Regions from separate parts of the Mesorhizobium sp. B2-5-4 genome, predicted to be linked through region 1. Evidence: predicted binding sites of a transcription regulator. Region 1 holds the regulator's gene; each other region holds the start of a gene.
What was found. The regulator PhoB, encoded in region 1, activates phosphate uptake and scavenging genes when phosphate is short. The targets are predictions, from matches to a motif close to TGTCATNNANCTGTCAT.
Positions count from the first base shown of each region.

Region 1 (5,610 bases):
CTTGTCCTTCGCCTGCGCCACCGACGCCAGCGTCAGCGACATGGCGACACCCGCCAGGATGGCGACTGTGAATCTCTTCATGGTATATCCTCCCTGCGCCGCGTATGGCGCGACCAAACTGGCCCGAAGGCCGGCATAGGCCCTATTTTTTCGAGCCTCGAAAAAACACTGATCCATCGTCGGAACACTGTCAACATCGATTCTGATGGATTTTGAGGTGCCGGGAGCCTTTTTTCGAGTCCCGCAATAAATAAATGACAGCTCCTGCCGCATCTGCCAGTATTCGGCCCATTGCCGGAGAGGTTCGAGGGGGTGTCAAGAACCGCGGCGACGGGAGGATGTGGGAAGCATGTCGGTCGGAATCCGCCACGACGATCTGCGCCGGCGCAACCGCGCCATGGTGATTGCAGCCGTGCGTCAGGGTGGTCAGCCCTCGCGCACCGAGATCGCCGCCACCACCGGCCTCAGCCACTCGACCATATCGGCGATATCAGCCGACCTGATCGACGAGGGTATCCTGACCGAAGGCAAGCCGAACGAAGCCGGTTCACTGAAACGCGGCCGGCCGCAGGTTGGCCTTGGCCTCAACCCCGAGGCCGCGGCTGTGATGACCGTGGTGCTGTCGCTGAATTTCCTGTCCGTCGCCGTCATCGATTATTCCGGCCAGGTGGTCGCCGAGGAACAGCGACGGCTGGACACGCTGACCATGTCGCGCGAGGCGCTGATCGGCGAATGCACGGCAATAGTGCGGCGGCGCCTCGAGGACCCCGATCTCGACGTCCGCAGTATTGCCCGCATCGCGCTGGCGATCCAGGGCATCACCGACAGCGAGGCGCGTGCGATGCTGTGGTCGCCGATCACGCCGCAGACGAACATTCCCTTCGCCGACATACTTGAAGCCGAGTTCGGCATCCCCGCCACCATGGAGAACGACTGCAACATGATGGCGGTGGCGCTGCGCTGGCGCGACCCCGAACGCTACCGCGACGACTTCATCGCCATCCTGCTCTCGCACGGCATCGGCATGGGCCTGGTGCTGAAGGGCGAGCTGTTCACCGGCACGCATTCATCGGGAGGCGAGTTCGGCCACATGATCCATCGCCCGGGAGGCGCGCTCTGCCGCTGCGGACGGCGCGGCTGCGTCGAGGCCTATGCCGGCAACTACGCCATCTGGCGCAACGCCAGGCAGCTTGGCGAGGACGCCGAACCGGTCGCAGATGTCAGCGATGCGCAGATGCGGACACTCGCCGCGACGGCAAGGGAGAAAGACGGACCGGAGCGCGAAGCCTATCGCAAGGCCGGCGAGGCGCTGGGCTATGGGCTGGGCAGCCTGTTCGCGCTGATCGATCCCGCACCCGTCGCCATGGTCGGCGTCAGCGCCGCCGCCTTCGACCTGATCGAGCCGGCCTTGCGCGAGGCCATCGGCCAGACCGCCGGCGGCCAGCATTCGGAATCGATTTCCTTCGACACCGAGCCGAACGAGCTGCCGCTCATCCGCGAAGGTTGCGCTATGCGCGCATTGACCTTCGTGGACCAGGAGATTTTCGCGCCGGGCGTGCTGGCGAGGCCCGGCGTTCCGGGCAAGAATGTAGCCTGATTTCAGTCTTCGCGGATCGCGTAACCAGCGCCGCGAATGGTGCGGATCACGTCCGGCATACGGCCGTTGTTGACCGCCTTGCGCAGCCGGCCGACATGCACGTCCACGGTGCGTTCATCGATATAGATCGTCTCGCCCCAGACATTGTCGAGCAGCTGGCTGCGCGAGAACACGCGGCCGGGATGACGCATCATGAATTCGAGCAGGCGGAACTCGGTCGGTCCGAGCCGGATCTCGCTCTTCTTGCGATAGACACGGTGCGATTCCCGGTCGAGCACGATGTCGCCGACCTTGAGCACGCTGGACAGCACTTCCGGCTTGGCGCGGCGCAGCAGCGCCTTGACCCGGGCCATGAATTCCGGTGTCGAGAACGGCTTGACCAGATAGTCGTCGGCACCGGTCGAGAGGCCGCGCACGCGGTCGCTCTCCTCGCCGCGCGCCGTCAACATGATGATCGGCAGCCTCTCGGTCTCGGGCCGCATTCGCAGGCGCCGACAGAGTTCGATGCCGGAAACCGCCGGCACCATCCAGTCGAGCACCAGGAGGTCGGGCACGTTCTCCTGGAGGCGGATCTCGGCTTCGTCGCCGCGTGTCACCACCTCGACCTGGTAGCCTTCCGATTCCAGATTGTAGCGGAGAAGCACGCCGAGCGGCTCCTCGTCCTCCACCACCATGATGCGTGGCGCGATCATCGATTGATCATCCCTGCCGTCAAGCCGCCGGCACCGACATCGCCGTCTCGTCCTGCTTCGGACGGTTGGCGGGCAGTTGCGTGCCGGTCAGCACATAATACGCATTCTCGGCGATGTTGGTCACGTGGTCGCCGATGCGTTCGAGATTCTTGGCGCAGAACAAAAGATGCGTGCAAGCCGTGATGTTGCGGGGATCCTCCATCATGTAGGTCAGGAGTTCGCGGAACACCGAAGTGTATTTGATGTCGATGCGTTCGTCGTCATTCCTGAGCTTGGCGAGGGCGGCGGCATCGCCTGCCGCGTATTCCTCGACTACCCCCTGCACCTGGATCAGCACCAGCTGCGCCATGGAATCTATCGAGTGCGACAGATCGCGCGGGGTGGCGGTAAGGCCGACGGAGCCGACGCGCTTTGCAATGTTCTTGGCAAGGTCGCCGATGCGTTCGAGATCGCCCGCCATGCGGATGGAGCCGACGACATGACGCAGATCGTCGGCCATCGGCTGGCGCTTGGCGATCAGGGTGATGGCGCGATCGTCGAGTTCGCGCTGGCGCGCGTCCATGATGGCGTCGTCGGAGACGACGCGCTGTGCCAGCGCATTGTCGGAATTCAGCAGCGCCTTGGTGGCGCCGCCGACCATCGTGCCGGCAAGATCGCCCATGTCGCTGATCAGCTTGCTGATCTGTCCGAGATCCTCGTCGAAGGCTGCGACTGTGTGTTCGGCCATGATCCTGGTCCTCGTATGCGTGAGATCAGCCGAAGCGGCCGGTGATGTAGTCCTGCGTGCGCTTCTCGCGAGGCGACGTGAAGATCTTCTCGGTCTTGTCGAATTCGACCAGCTCGCCCAGATACATGAAAGCCGTCTGCTTCGAGACCCGCGCGGCCTGCTGCATGTTGTGTGTGACGATGACGATCGTGTAGTCGGCCTGCAACTCGTCGATCAATTCCTCGATCTTGGCAGTCGACAATGGGTCGAGCGCCGAGGCCGGCTCGTCGAGCAGGATGACCTCCGGCTTCACCGCCACGGTGCGGGCGATGCAAAGCCGCTGCTGCTGGCCGCCCGACAGACTGAGGCCGCTGGCATTGAGCTTGTCCTTGACCTCGTTCCACAGCGCGGCGCGCTTCAGCGCCTGCTCGACACGGCCGTCCATCTCGGCCTTGCCGATCTTCTCATAGAGCCTGACGCCGAAGGCGATGTTCTCATAGATCGACATCGGGAACGGCGTCGGCTTCTGGAACACCATGCCGATCTTGGTGCGCAACAGGTTGAGATCCTGCGAGCGGTCGAGAACGTTCTGGCCGTCGAGCAGCACCTGACCCTCGGCGGTCTGCTTGGGGTAGAGTTCGTAGATGCGGTTGAAGACGCGCAGCAGCGTCGACTTTCCGCAACCCGACGGTCCAATGAAGGCCGTCACGCTGCGCTCGGGCAGCGACAGCGTGATGTCCTTCAGCGCCTTCGACTGGCCGTAGTAGAAATTGAGGTTCTTGACCTCGATCTTCGCCTTGGCGGCCGCCTCGGTGGCAATCGTCATGTCTGGAGACAACATCTGGCTCATTTGTCCTCTCTGCGTCCGGTCAGGCTGCGCGCAAAGATGCTGAGCGCGAGAACCGTCAATGTGATTATGAGTGCGCCGGTCCAGGCCAGTTGCTGCCATTCCTCATAGGGGCTGAGAGCGAACTGGAAGATGGTGACCGGCAGGCTGGCCATCGGCGCGTTGAGGTTGCTCGACCAGAACTGGTTGTTCAGCGCCGTGAAAAGAAGTGGCGCCGTCTCGCCGGAAATGCGGGCGATGGCCAGCAATATGCCGGTGACGATGCCGGACATCGCCGCGCGGTAGGCCACCGAACGGATGACCACCCAGCGTGGCGCGCCAATCGCCGTGCCGGCCTCGCGCAAGGCGTTCGGCACAAGGTTGAGCATGTCCTCGGTGGTGCGCACCACGACGGGAATGACCAGGATGGCCAGTGCCACGGCACCGGCGATGGCCGAGAAATGCCCCATCGGCCGCACCATCAATTCGTAGACGAACAGGCCGATGATGATTGAGGGCGCCGACAGCAGGATGTCGTTGATAAAGCGTACCACGGTGGTGAGTTTCGAAAAGCGGCCGTATTCGGCCATGTAGGTGCCGGCCAGCACGCCGATCGGCGTGCCGACGACGATGCCGATGATGGTCATCACGATGCTGCCGTAGATGGCGTTGAGCAGGCCACCGGCATCACCGGGCGGCGGGGTCATTTCCGTGAACACCGAGAGCGAAACGCCCGACAGACCCTTATAGAGCAGCGCGCCGAGGATCAGCGCCAGCCAGGCAAGGCCGATGCCGGCGGCGATGACGCAGAGCGTCATCATCACGCCGTTCTTGCGCTTGCGGCTCTGGTGAAGCGATGCGGCTGTCGACATCGGTCAGACTCCGGTACGGGCATCGATGCGCATCAGCATGTACCGGGCGATGGCAAGGATGAGGAAGGTGATGACGAACAGGATCAGGCCGAGCGCCACCAGCGAGGAGGTGTAGAGATCGCCGACGGCTTCGGTGAATTCGTTGGCGATGGTTGCCGAGATCGTCGTTGCCGGCGCGAACAGCGAGGCGCTGATCCGGTGGGCGTTGCCGATGACGAAGGTGACCGCCATGGTTTCACCGAGCGCACGGCCGAGAGCAAGCATGACGCCGCCCATTATGCCGATGCGGGTGTAGGGGACGACGACCCGGCGTGTTACCTCCCAGGTCGTGCAGCCAATGCCGTAGGCGGACTCCTTCAGCACCGGCGGCACCGTGTCGAACACATCCTTGGTGATCGAGGTGATGAAAGGCAGGATCATGATGGCCAGGATCATCGCCGAGGTCAGCAGGCCAATGCCATAAGGGGGCCCGGCGAACAGGCTGTTAAGGCCGGGAATGCCATGGAACACGCTGATGATGAAAGGTTGCACTGTCGTCTGCAGGAACGGTGCCAGCACGAACAGACCCCAGATACCGTAGATGATCGAAGGAATGCCGGCCAGCAGCTCCACCGCCATGCCGATTGGGCGCCGAAGTGGGCGCGGGCAAAGCTCGGTCAGAAAAATGGCGATGCCGATGCCGAGCGGCACGGCGATCAGGATAGCGATGGCCGAAGTGATGATGGTGCCATAGATCGGCGCCAAGGCGCCGAATTTCTCGGTAACGGGATTCCAGCTCTCGGTGGTCAGAAAGGAGAAGCCGAAGGTCGACAGTGCCTGCCAGGAACCGGCGAACAAGGAGATGGCAACGCCGCCGAGCAGCACCAGCACGAGAATGGCGGCGGCGCGGGTCAGCCCATGGAAGATCGAATCGGTCA
Region 1 covers NZ_VFUR01000006.1:224,195-229,804, forward strand. Annotated here, with positions in the region: gene xylF (D-xylose ABC transporter substrate-binding protein) at 1-81, opposite strand, end outside; gene FJ492_RS10085 (ROK family protein) at 350-1,597, shown strand; gene phoB (phosphate regulon transcriptional regulator PhoB) at 1,600-2,289, opposite strand; gene phoU (phosphate signaling complex protein PhoU) at 2,309-3,016, opposite strand; gene pstB (phosphate ABC transporter ATP-binding protein PstB) at 3,042-3,845, opposite strand; gene pstA (phosphate ABC transporter permease PstA) at 3,842-4,693, opposite strand; gene pstC (phosphate ABC transporter permease subunit PstC) at 4,697-5,610, opposite strand, start outside.

Region 2 (5,610 bases), on a different contig from region 1:
CGGCAGCGGCATGGGCGCGGCGGCGGCAAAGCGCCTGGCGGCGGATGGGTTCAAGGTGGCGATCCTGTCTTCGTCCGGCAAGGGCGAGGCGCTGGCCAAGGAGCTTGGCGGGCTCGGCGTCACCGGCTCCAACCAGTCGAACGACGACCTGCAGCGTCTCGCCGACCTCACGTTGGAGCGCTATGGCCGCATCGACGTGCTGGTCAACAGCGGCGGCCATGGGCCGCGCGCGCCGATCCTGGAGATCACGGACGAGCAGTGGCACACCGGCATGGATGTCTACCTGATGAATGTCATCCGGCCGGTGCGCATCATGGCGCCGCAGATGGTCAAGCAGAAGGGCGGCGCCATCATCAACATCTCGACGGCCTGGGTGGCCGAGCCGAACGCGATGTTCCCGACCTCGGCCGTGTTCCGCGCCGGCCTTGCCGCCTACGCCAAGATTTTCGCCAACACCTATGCGGCCGACAATGTGCGCATGAACAATGTGCTGCCCGGCTGGATCGACAGCCTGCCCGCCACCGAAGAGCGCCGCGACAACGTACCGATGCAACGCTACGGCACATCAGAGGAGATCGCCGCGACGATCGCGTTTTTGGCGTCGGACGGGGCGGGTTACATCACCGGGCAGAATATCCGGGTGGATGGGGGCGTCATCCGGGCGCTGTGAGAGGCGGCTGGCTTCAGTCCGATACCTCTCGGATTAGCCTAGCCGAATCCCTCCCTCCCTTCGTCATTCTAGGGTCTGCGCCGCGTCGCTTCGCTCCTTGCTCCGCCCTAGGATGACGAAGGGAGGGAGGGATTCGGCTAGTCGCCAGTCAACCAGCGACCCACTATGGCGGGGCTTCCCAGTTCACCGCGACCGCTTCGCCGTCTGATCCGCATCCGTCAGCGTCCGCAGAAACGCCACGATGTCGTCGATCTCGGTGTCGTTGAGCGCCGGCTTGTCGCCGGGTTTCTTGCCGTTGAAGGGTGGGTCCTGGTTGAGATTTCCCCAGTAAGCCTTTGGCAAATCGTCATATTGCCTCACCATGCCGTCTGCATTCCTGGGATACCAGTGGCCGGGGTCGGTGTCGCGGCTGGCGTAGAAGGCGACGGCGTCGCGCAGCGTGTGGAAGTAGCCGTTGTGGAAGAAACTCTTGCGCAGCGCGACATTGCGCAGCGTCGGTGTCTTGAACAGGCCGCAATAGCCGGTGCGGCCGTGAAAATCGGTGCGCAGCGGGCCGCACAGGCCGAGATCGGCATAGGCGGGGTCGGCGTTGGCCGGGATGGCCGGGTTGCGCGGCACGGCGATGGCGATCAGGCCGAAGTCGGTGAACTGCGGCGGCTCGCCGTCATTGGCGGGTTCGCTGAGGTGGCAGGAGGCGCAATTGCCTTTCGCCTCGTCCTCGAACAGGGCGCGGCCGCGCCGTTCCTGCGCCGACAATGTCGCCTTGCCGGCGAGGAAGGCGTCGTAGCGGCTGGAATAGGGGTAGAAATCGGCGGCGCTCTGCTCGAACGTGCCGAGCGCCTCGGCGGCGGCGTCGAAGGCGTCGCCCGGGCGGTCGAAGACATCGTTGCCGAAGGTTGCCTTGAACTCGTCGGCATAGGCCGATTTACGCAGGGCGGCGGTGACAGCCCCCGCATCCTTGTTGGCCATCTCGAAGGGCGAGAGCAGGGGGATTTTCGCCTGATCCTTGCCGTGGTCGGCGCGGCCGTCCCAGGTCAGGCCGCCGGTCGGACCGTTGTCGACGCTCTCGTCGCCTTCGTCGTCGGAATCGTAAAAATGCTCGGTGAAGGCGGGAGCGGCCTGGAGATAGCGCAGCGAGGGCACCGCGCGCACACCGGGCTGGTCGAGGTTCGGGCCGCCCATCTCGACCGGCGTGGCCGAGGCCGGTCCGAAAGCATGGCGCGGATCATGGCAGGACGAGCAGGCCTGCCTGCCCGAGGCCGACAGCGCCGGGTCGAAGAACATTTTTCGCCCCAAGGCGGTCAGCGCCTCGGCGCGCGCGAAAGCTTGCGCGCGCGATAGCGGACCGGGATGGACGCCATCCGCCGTATTCGCGGGCGCGGCAAAGCCAAAGGTCGAGATCGCGGCAATCGCGATCATCAGGCTTTTCCATCGTCTCGTCGTCTTTTTCATCGTCCCGTCGTCATGGGGAATGTCCGCTTTGGCCCGGAAATAGGAATGGAGTGCAACGGATTGATGAACGGCTCCAGTGCTCACGAAACCGTGTTCGCCGCGGCGGCGGATGTCACAAAGGTGACAAGGCATCCACGTTAGCTGCCCCTATGGTTCCCGCGCCCCTCCAGCCACAGTCAAGCCACGAGGTCTTCCCTATGACGAGGCTCAAACTCCTCACTTCCTTCTGCCTGGCCGGCTCGGCCCTGCTTCCCCTCGCGGCCAATGCCGCCCCTCCCGCCTTCGACAAGATCGACACTGTCGTCGTCATCTATGCCGAGAACCGCAGCTTCGATAATCTCTATGGCGGCTTCCCCGGCGCCAACGGGCTGGCCAATGTCTCGGCCGACCAGGCGCGCCAGCTCGACCGCGATGGCAAGCCGCTGGCCGAACTGCCGCCGGCCTGGGGCGGGCTGACTGGAAAGGGCGTCACGCCCGTGGTGACGGAGGCTGAGACCGCGCACCTCGCCAACGCTGCCTTCGCCATTGACGATCCCAAGGGCTTCAACGAAGGCACCAACGTCATCACCCATGATCTGTGGCACCGCTTCTACCAGGAGCAGATGCAGATCGACGGCGGCAAGAACGACAAATTCGTCGCCTGGGCCGATTCCGGCGGCCTGGTCATGGGGCACTATGATGGCTCCATCCTGCCGATGTGGCAGGTCGCGAAGAAGTATGTGCTGGCCGACAATTTCTTCCAGGGCGCCTTCGGCGGCTCCTTCCTCAACCATTTCCAGCTCGCCTGCGCCTGTACACCGGTCTACCCCCACGCCGACACCGGCCCGATCAAGGGCCAGATCGCCGTGGTCGAGGCCGATGGCACAACCTTGAAGGTCGCTGACAATTCGCCGGCCTCGGCACTCGGCGGCGTACCGAAATTCGTCAATGACGGCGCCATCACGCCCGACTTCCATGCCGTCAACACCATGCAGCCGCCCTATCAACCGAGCGCCAACAAGCCGGCCGAGGGCGGCGACAAGGCGCTGGCCGACCCGGCCGCGCCCACCACGCTGCCGCCGCAGCACGACATCACCATCGGCGATCTGCTGTCGCTGAAGGGGGTGAGCTGGGCCTGGTATGCCGGCGCCTGGCAGGCAACGCTGGACGGCAAGAACGCGACGCCGGTGCCGAACTTCCAGTTCCACCACCAGCCGTTCAACTATTTTGCCGCCTACGCGCCCGGCACCCCCGCGCGCACCGAGCATCTGAGGGACGGCGGCCTGAATGGCACCGAGTTCATCAAGGCGATCGACGACGGCAAGCTGCTGGCGGTGAGTTTCTACAAGCCGCAGGGCAATCTCAACGAACATGGCGGCTATGCCGACGTGGCCAGCGGCGACCAGCATCTGGCCGACCTCATTTCGCATCTGGAGAAGAGCCCGCAATGGGGCCACATGCTGGTGGTCGTCACCTATGACGAGAATGGCGGCTTCTGGGATCATGTCGCGCCGCCCAAGGCCGACCGCTGGGGCCCGGGCAACCGCATCCCGGCCTTCATCGTCTCGCCCTATGCCAGGATGGGCATGGTCGACCACACGCAATACGACACGACATCGATCCTGCGCTTCATCACCGCGCGCTACGACCTGCCGGTACTGACCGGCATCGTTGCCCGCGACAAGGCGCTGGCCGCCAATGGCGAGCCGCCGATGGGGGATCTGAGCGCGGCGCTCGACCTCAGCCGGTAGGCCGGGGCGAACGGCGGATATGCCGCCGCGCCGCGGGGTGCGGTGGCTCAGCCGCCATTGACCAAGGCAAGAATGAGCTTCTGCAGATTGCCGCCCTGGCCGAGTTCGACGCGGTCGAAATCGCGGCTTGCCTGGCGCTGCGCCTGCGAGAGTGCGGACAGGCGCTTGGTCATCTCGACCCGGATCTTGCTGCATTTTGGGTCGTCGGGAACGGTCAGGCCCACTGTCGCCGCCTCGATCTTGCGCGCCATGTCGACAATGCTCGCGCCGTGCACCTTTTCGTGGGCGCTGACGCCGGCGAGGAAAACCTCCCAGTTCTTCTGGATGGCGGAGGGCAGCGGCGATGAGGGGCTGGGCAAGGTGTAGGTGATGATGAGCTTGGGCTTCGCCGAAACCAGCACGCAGGCTCCGGCATGCGCCTGATAATCCCTGGTCCAGGTCAGCTTGAAATTGGTGTGGGCGATGGCGCGGGCAATGCCGGCATTCGGCCCGTTCTCGCCGATCGACCGGTAGAGCTCCAGCCCGGACTGGCCTGAAATGGCGTAGGTCTCGACCTTCTCGACCGGCTTCCATTCGGCCTGCGCGGTGAGCGGCGAGGCCACCAGGGCGGCTGTCACAAGACACAGGCGAATACAAGTTCTCAACACCAAGGCGCCCCGCACATGCAATGCCATTCAACGCCTTTTCCTATATGCTGCCGGCGGGTGCTGCAAATGCCCGAAGGGGGAAGTCATGAAAAGATATGTCGTTGCCGCCGGAGCCTTGGCGGCATTGCTTGGCGCGCAGCCGGCCTTTGCCGCGTCCTGCGGCTGGAGCGCGAAGATGGAAGAAGACGAGGGCGGCAGTGTGCTGACGGCTTCCGTCTGCGGCGGGCCGAAGGGCGACGCCTATCTGATGCTCAATTGTTACGACAAACCGGTGCTGAGCTACGATCTGGGCGCCAGCGGCCAGGAACTGGAACCGGGCACCAGCGGCGCGTTCGACTTCAAGGCCGACGGCAAGACGGTGACCAAGACGCTGCGGTTGGAGGCGATGTACAATTATTTCGTGGTCGATCTCGCCAAGGCCGATCCGCTGCTCGACCTGCTGCGCTCGAAGGGGGACGTGTCGGTCAGCGCGGCCAAATATGGCGCTATCAACTTTCCGCTGAAGGGATCGAGCGCGGCCATCGGCAAGGTGCTGGCGCAGTGCGGCAAGGCCAAGCCTGCAGGGGATGGGGATTGATCGGTGGTGCTGTGCGGCAGCTGTGGCGGCTATAGTTGCTGGCCCATTGTCACATCCAACTTCGCGGGCGGTGACGCCTCTTCCTTCTCTCCTTGCGGGAGAAGGTGGATCGGCGCGTGGCGCCGAGACGGATGAGGGGTGCCGAAAGAAATATTCCGTTGATAATTCAGCGTAATGTGGTGTCGCGAGAAGCATGTTGCCAAGCTGGAACACCCCTCATCCGACCTCGCTTCGCGAGGCCCCCTTCCCCCACAAGGGCGGGAAGGGGGAGCTGAACCTTGCCGCCGGGGACGGCCGTATCTCATCCGCTATGGCCAACATCCAATTATGAAGGCTTGGGCTTCACCGCCAGCTACAAGAAGAGCCTTTAGCGGACGCCAGCACGCTGTCGCCGGTTCCGGCTTGGCGGCGACTGGCGTATAGCGGAAGCCTTTCAGGCACTATTCAAATCGCCCGGCAAACCGGATATAGGTCAGTCAGGTTGACCTATATAAGAAAACGTCGGGGAGGCATGTCTTGACCCTTTTGAACCTG
Region 2 covers NZ_VFUR01000014.1:132,051-137,660, forward strand. Annotated here, with positions in the region: gene FJ492_RS18860 (SDR family oxidoreductase) at 1-670, shown strand, start outside; gene FJ492_RS18865 (cytochrome-c peroxidase) at 854-2,089, opposite strand; gene FJ492_RS18870 (acid phosphatase) at 2,320-3,852, shown strand; gene FJ492_RS18875 (DUF922 domain-containing Zn-dependent protease) at 3,900-4,526, opposite strand; gene FJ492_RS18880 (hypothetical protein) at 4,585-5,076, shown strand.
Region 2: FJ492_RS18870 (acid phosphatase) is a predicted target of PhoB. The motif match lies at 2,232-2,248, and genes of this name have one in related genera.

Region 3 (5,610 bases), on a different contig from region 1:
TGTCGTCGATGTTCTCCAGACCTTCCGAATAGACTTTGCCGAGGGTGCCGATCTCGGTGAAGAAGATCGCGGCACTTCCCGCCAGCGGGCCGGGGCCGAAGGCGCGGGTGAAGAAAAGCGCCCAGATCAGCATGTCGACCGAGCGCATGAAGTCGAAGAAGCGCTTGAGCACCTGGCTGAGCATGCCACTCGGCGTGATGTTGCGCGCCGCGAAGAAGGCAAGTGGGAAGGCGACGATGCCGCCGAGCAGCGTGCCGAGGAAAGCCATGACGATGGTCTGCAAGAGCTTCGTCCAGACGTCGCCATGCTGCCACTGGGCGTTGTTCCAGATGTTGTCGCCGGCCAGTGCGAGGTTGGTGGTACCTGGTTTCAGCTCTGGTCCCGAGATGACCAACGAGATCACTTCCCACGCTGATTTGCCGAAGAAGGGTGAGCGCGTGTCGAAGACGAAGTTCGCCCAGCCGAGGAAGCGCTTTCGCACCTTGACGCGGTCTACGGTGACGCGCACCTCGCCGGCGAAGCCCATCTTGGCCACCACCTCGTCGTCATGCGCGGTGATCCAGTCCGGCACCGGACCCGTGATCACCGGCTTGCCGCTGGTCAGCGCCACCGGCACCGTCTGGCCATGAGCGACAATCGTCGCGTAGGTCTTGTCGAATGTGACGGATTTGGCCTGGCCGTCGATCCGCACGGTGAAGGACCCGTCGGCATTCTTGATCACCCAATCCGGATTGGGATTGTCGCCCAGCGCCGAGAAACGCGGATATTTGGGCGTGATCTCCGGCTGGTCGAGACGGAATTCCGGTTGCAGATCGTAGCTGATCCATTGTGTCAGGAAGAGCGGGAGGCGCTCCCAATGCGATTCCCGCAGCACCTGCGGCAGGCTGAAGAACCACAAGGCATAGATCAGATAGAGGAGAGTGCCGACGAACAGGAGCAGCGGACCAAAGCGCTTGTATGCCGGGCGTCGGAACACCTGTGGATGGCGCGTCTCGATCGACAGAATCTCCTCGGCGGTCATGTTCGCCATGATTTACGCCCCCATCATAAAGGCTTGTTCGCCGACCAGCTTGCGACGAAGCCAGGCGGAAAACTGGTCGATGATGAAGATAGTCGTGAACAGCAGCAGCACCAGCGCCAGCGTCTTGGCGCCGAAGCCGCGCGAGATGGACAGCTTCAGTTCTTCGCCGATGCCACCCCCGCCGACGGCGCCGATGATGGTGGAGGCCCGCACGTTGATCTCGACCCGGAGCAGCGTATAGGACACGAAATTGGGCAACACCTGCGGCAGGGCGGCGAAGCGCACCCGCTCGAACCAGTTGGCGCCGACGGCGCGCAGGCCTTCCTCCGCACGCATGTCGATGTTCTCGTTGATCTCGTAGAACAGCTTGCCGAGTGCGCCGATCGAATGCAGGCCGATGGCGATGATGGCGGCGATCGGACCGGTCGAGACGATTGCCGCGAAGAGGCCGGCGATGACGATCTCGGGAAAGGCGCGCAGCAATTCCATGAAGCGCTTGACCACCAGCCTCAGTGCCGGATGGGGCGTCAGGTTGCGCGCCGCGATGAATGAAAAAGGCACCGCGAAAACAAAGCCGATGAAGGTCGAGACCAGCGCCACGTTCACGGTGGTCAGCATCAGCTCGAAATATTCGGGGATGTAGAAACCGCCCCAGACGTGGACGCGGCCGAGCGGGAAGTTGAATTCCTGGGTGCCGGTGTCATGCGGCGAGGCGATATCGAACAGCGCCCGCCAGACGTCGTTCCAGTCCTTCGGGACCAGCCAGCTCAGGAAATCCAGAATGTGCGGCAGCCGGTCGAAGAAGTGCCCGGCATTGGCGTCGTCGGCGAACCACATGCTGGAGAGCATCGCGGCAAGCAGCAGTCCGACGCCGAGCACTGTATAGAGCCGGCGCAGCGACGTCTGGCGTCGCCAGGCATCGGCCGTCTGATGGGTGGCGCCGGAGGAGGCTGTCACGGAAAGGGTCATGATCGGAGATGCAAAAAGGGCGGTACCTGAGATACCGCCCTTTTGCGATTTCGCCGTTAGCCGCCGATGGCTGCCTTACGGGCTTCGACGATGACGCTGTAGAAGTCCGGCTTCACCGGAACATAGCCGGTGAAATCGCCGCCTTCGACGCCTTCGAAGCAAGCCTTGTCCTTCTTGGGCAGGTCGGTGAAGAAGGCGGCCAGCTTGGCGGTCATGTCGTCGCCGATCGCGGTGCGCACGACAAGCGGGCCATTCGGGATCAGGCCGGAGCGCCAGACTTCGACGAAGTCGTTGGGGTCAACGGCGCCCTTGGCGACTTCCTTGTGGAATGTGCCGGAGGTGTAGCCGTTCTTGAAGTCGCCGATGCCCGAGGAATCGTCGACCGCAACATCGACCTTGCCGTCACGCACGGCCAGAACGTTGTTTTCGTGGCCGCCATTGAACTGGGTCGAGGCGAAGAAGGTTTCGTTCGAGGCGCCGGTGGTCTTCGGAATCTGGGTCAGCGGGATCAGGTAGCCGGAGGTCGAATCCGGATCGGCATAGCCGAGCTTCTTGCCCTTGGCCGACTTGATGTCGGTGATCCCCGACGTCTTCAGCGCCAGCCCGATCGAATAGTAGCCGGTGGAGCCGTCGGTCTGCTTGGTGGTGAGGATCGGGGTAACCGCCTTCGGATCCTTCAGATAGACGCTGGCGTAGCCGGAAGCGCCGAGTTCGGCGAAGTCGAGCGTGCCGCCGAGCAGGCCTTGGATAACGCCGTCATAGTCGGCGGCGGGGAACAGCGAAACCTTCTCGAAGCCGAACTCGGCCTTCAGGTGGTCGGCCAGGCACTGGTAGTTACGCAGCCGGTCGGTTTCGTTTTCGCCGCCGAGAATGCCGACGCGAAATTCCTTCATATCGGCGGCGTGGGCCATGCTGGTGGCCATGGCGAGCACCGAAACGGCACCGAAAACCATCTTCCTGAACATTTGCTATCTCTCCTGTAGGTTCCGGCCCCGCGCCGGCAGCGTTCTTGATCTTGACAAGTGCCCTTGACGCGGGCGGACGATCCAGGCTGCTCGCTATGCCCGTAATGGGCTCAGTATCCCGGGAATGCGGGTTCGAGCGGTCCGGCGGATGCGGCGATCTTCTGCTTGAAGGCAACGCTGGTGGAGGTGATGACCTCCGATATCTCACCGCCATTGCTGTCGGCGCCATAGACTAGACGCACCGCTTCGCGGTTGAGCTCTTCGGGCGGTCCGTCGAAGACGACCTTGCCGGCGGCCATGCCGATGATGCGGTTGCAATAGGTGCGGGCGGTATCGAGCGTGTGCAGGTTGGTGACGACGGTGATGCCTTCGCGCAGATTGATGTCCTGCAGCGAATCCATCACCACCTTGGCGTTGAGCGGGTCGAGCGAGGCGATCGGCTCGTCGGCGAGGATCACCCTGGGCTGCTGCATCAGGGCACGGGCAATCGCGACGCGCTGCTGCTGACCGCCCGACAGGGTGCCGGCGGGTTGAAGTGCCGTACGGGCGATGTCTAGCCGCTCGAGCGCGGCGACCGCCTCGGCGCATTCGGCACGGGAGAACATGCCGAGAAGGTTGGACAAGGTCGAACGGTGGTTCAATTTGCCAAGCAGCACGTTGGTGAGCACATCGAGGCGCGGCACCAGGTTGAACTGCTGGAAGATCATGGCGCAGTCGCGCTGCCAACGCCGTAACGGCGACCCGCGAAGGCGGGAGACCTCGGCGCCGTCAAAAAAAATCGACCCTTGGCTGGGGTCGACAAGACGGTTGATCATGCGAAGAAGCGTCGACTTGCCTGCTCCCGAACGACCGATGACGCCGACCATCTGCCCCTGCGGGATCGAGATGTTGACGTCGCTGACGGCGGTGTTCTTGCCAAATCGTCGGCTGACACCGCGAATTTCGAGCGTGGCAGAGCTTGCTGACATGGGCTGGTTCCAGTCCGGTCCATATTGATCGTCAGGCACTCGCCTAACGCAGCCACATGAACCTGCCGTGTCGCCAGCATGTCAGTTTTGTTACGCTCCACAGATATGACGGCCGGCGTCCTGCCGGCGATCAGCCGAGCACCAGCAATTCCTCGAAATGCTCCATGTCGCGGAATGCGCAGAAGGCTGGAGCCTTGATCTCGATCACCGGCGCCTGCCGCGCGAAAAGCGCCAGGCATTCGTCGAACAGCGTCTGCCATGCGGCGGCCCTGTCGTCGGCAAGACGCTGGATCTGATAAGCGAAGGTGATGTGAAAGACGTAATTGTCGTGATCGGAGTGCCGGTAGCCGAATGGCACGGCCAGCGCATCGCGCCATTCACGCATGATGCGCACATCCTCGGCGGTCGCGCCGGCAACGGTGAGGCCGGTAGGCACGATCTCGACGACCTTGATGTTGAATGGACCGGCACCCTGGAAACCCTTCAGGCGCTCCAGATAGAGGCGGGTCATGGCGTCGATGCCGGTGTCGAGCGGCACGTCCCGTGGCCAGTAAGGCAAGCGGCGGCGATATTCGATGATGCCCTGGAACAGCGTCATGTGCAGGCTGGAGACAGGCGTGAAGGCAAGGCGGTCGGCATCCGACATCGCCATCATCCGATCGCGCACAGCGAGCACCACGGCTTCGGATGGCGAGCCGCTGACCAGATGGCTGACGACGGTGTTGCCGGGCTCGAGGAGAAAGTTGCCTGACGCGTCGTAGCGCGTGCCGAGATGCGCCGGCGGCGTCGGATTGGAGCCGGCAAAGAATCCGGCGAGCGAGGGTCTGACGGTGTCGAGCATGGCGATCTCCTTGGAACCCGCGTCCTGCCCCGGTGATGTGTCAAGGATATGAAACAGAGTCGTTCATGACGTCGATGTGAGGGCTATATCCCACTTTTTCTGGAACTGCTCTATCCCCCGTATTTCTCCAGGAACGCCTGGGCCGACAGCTCGCGGAAGTCGTCGAGCGAGGCACGCAGCCTGGCATGGTCCCAGTCCCACCAGGCAAGCGCCTGGTAGCGCTCGGCGGTGCGGCGGTCGAAGCGCTCGCGGATCGGTTTGGCCGGCACGCCGGCAACGATGGTGTAGGGCGCGACGTCCTTCGAGACGACCGCGCCAGCGCCGACCGCAGCACCATCGCCAACGGTGACACCGGGCAGGACGGTCGAGCCGTGGCCGAGCCAGGTGTCGTGGCCGATGGTGACGCGTTTGGCGCGGCGCTGAGCGAAGAATTCGCTCTCGTGCTCGGCGTCGTCCCAATAGTCGGAGGCACGGTAGGTGAAATGGTGCAGCGTCGGCCGCCATGTCGGGTGGTTGGTGGCGTTGAGGCGCACGCTGGCCGCGATGTTGGCGAACTTGCCGATCGTCGCGCACCAGACGGCGCAGTCCTGCATCATGTAGGAATAGTCGCCGAGTTCGCTTTCCGAGACCCGGCTGCGGTCGGCGATCTCGGTCCAGCGGCCGAGCGTCGAGTTGTGCACCTCCGCTGTCGGGTGGACCAGCGGCGTTTCCGACAATTTCCTGGTCATGCGGCGAGTTTTCCCGGAGCGAAGGCGGTGACGTCGATGATGCGGTCGGCCACCGCCTCGCGCACTTCGTGGTCATGGAAGATGCCGAGCAAGGCGACGCCTGCCGCCTTTTTGGCGG
Region 3 covers NZ_VFUR01000010.1:170,206-175,815, reverse strand. Annotated here, with positions in the region: gene phnE (phosphonate ABC transporter, permease protein PhnE) at 1-1,030, opposite strand, end outside; gene phnE (phosphonate ABC transporter, permease protein PhnE) at 1,034-1,990, opposite strand; gene phnD (phosphonate ABC transporter substrate-binding protein) at 2,047-2,955, opposite strand; gene phnC (phosphonate ABC transporter ATP-binding protein) at 3,066-3,923, opposite strand; gene FJ492_RS15330 (DUF1868 domain-containing protein) at 4,054-4,764, opposite strand; gene FJ492_RS15325 (DapH/DapD/GlmU-related protein) at 4,875-5,492, opposite strand; gene phnL (phosphonate C-P lyase system protein PhnL) at 5,489-5,610, opposite strand, start outside.
Region 3: phnC (phosphonate ABC transporter ATP-binding protein) is a predicted target of PhoB. The motif match lies at 4,002-4,018, and genes of this name have one in related genera.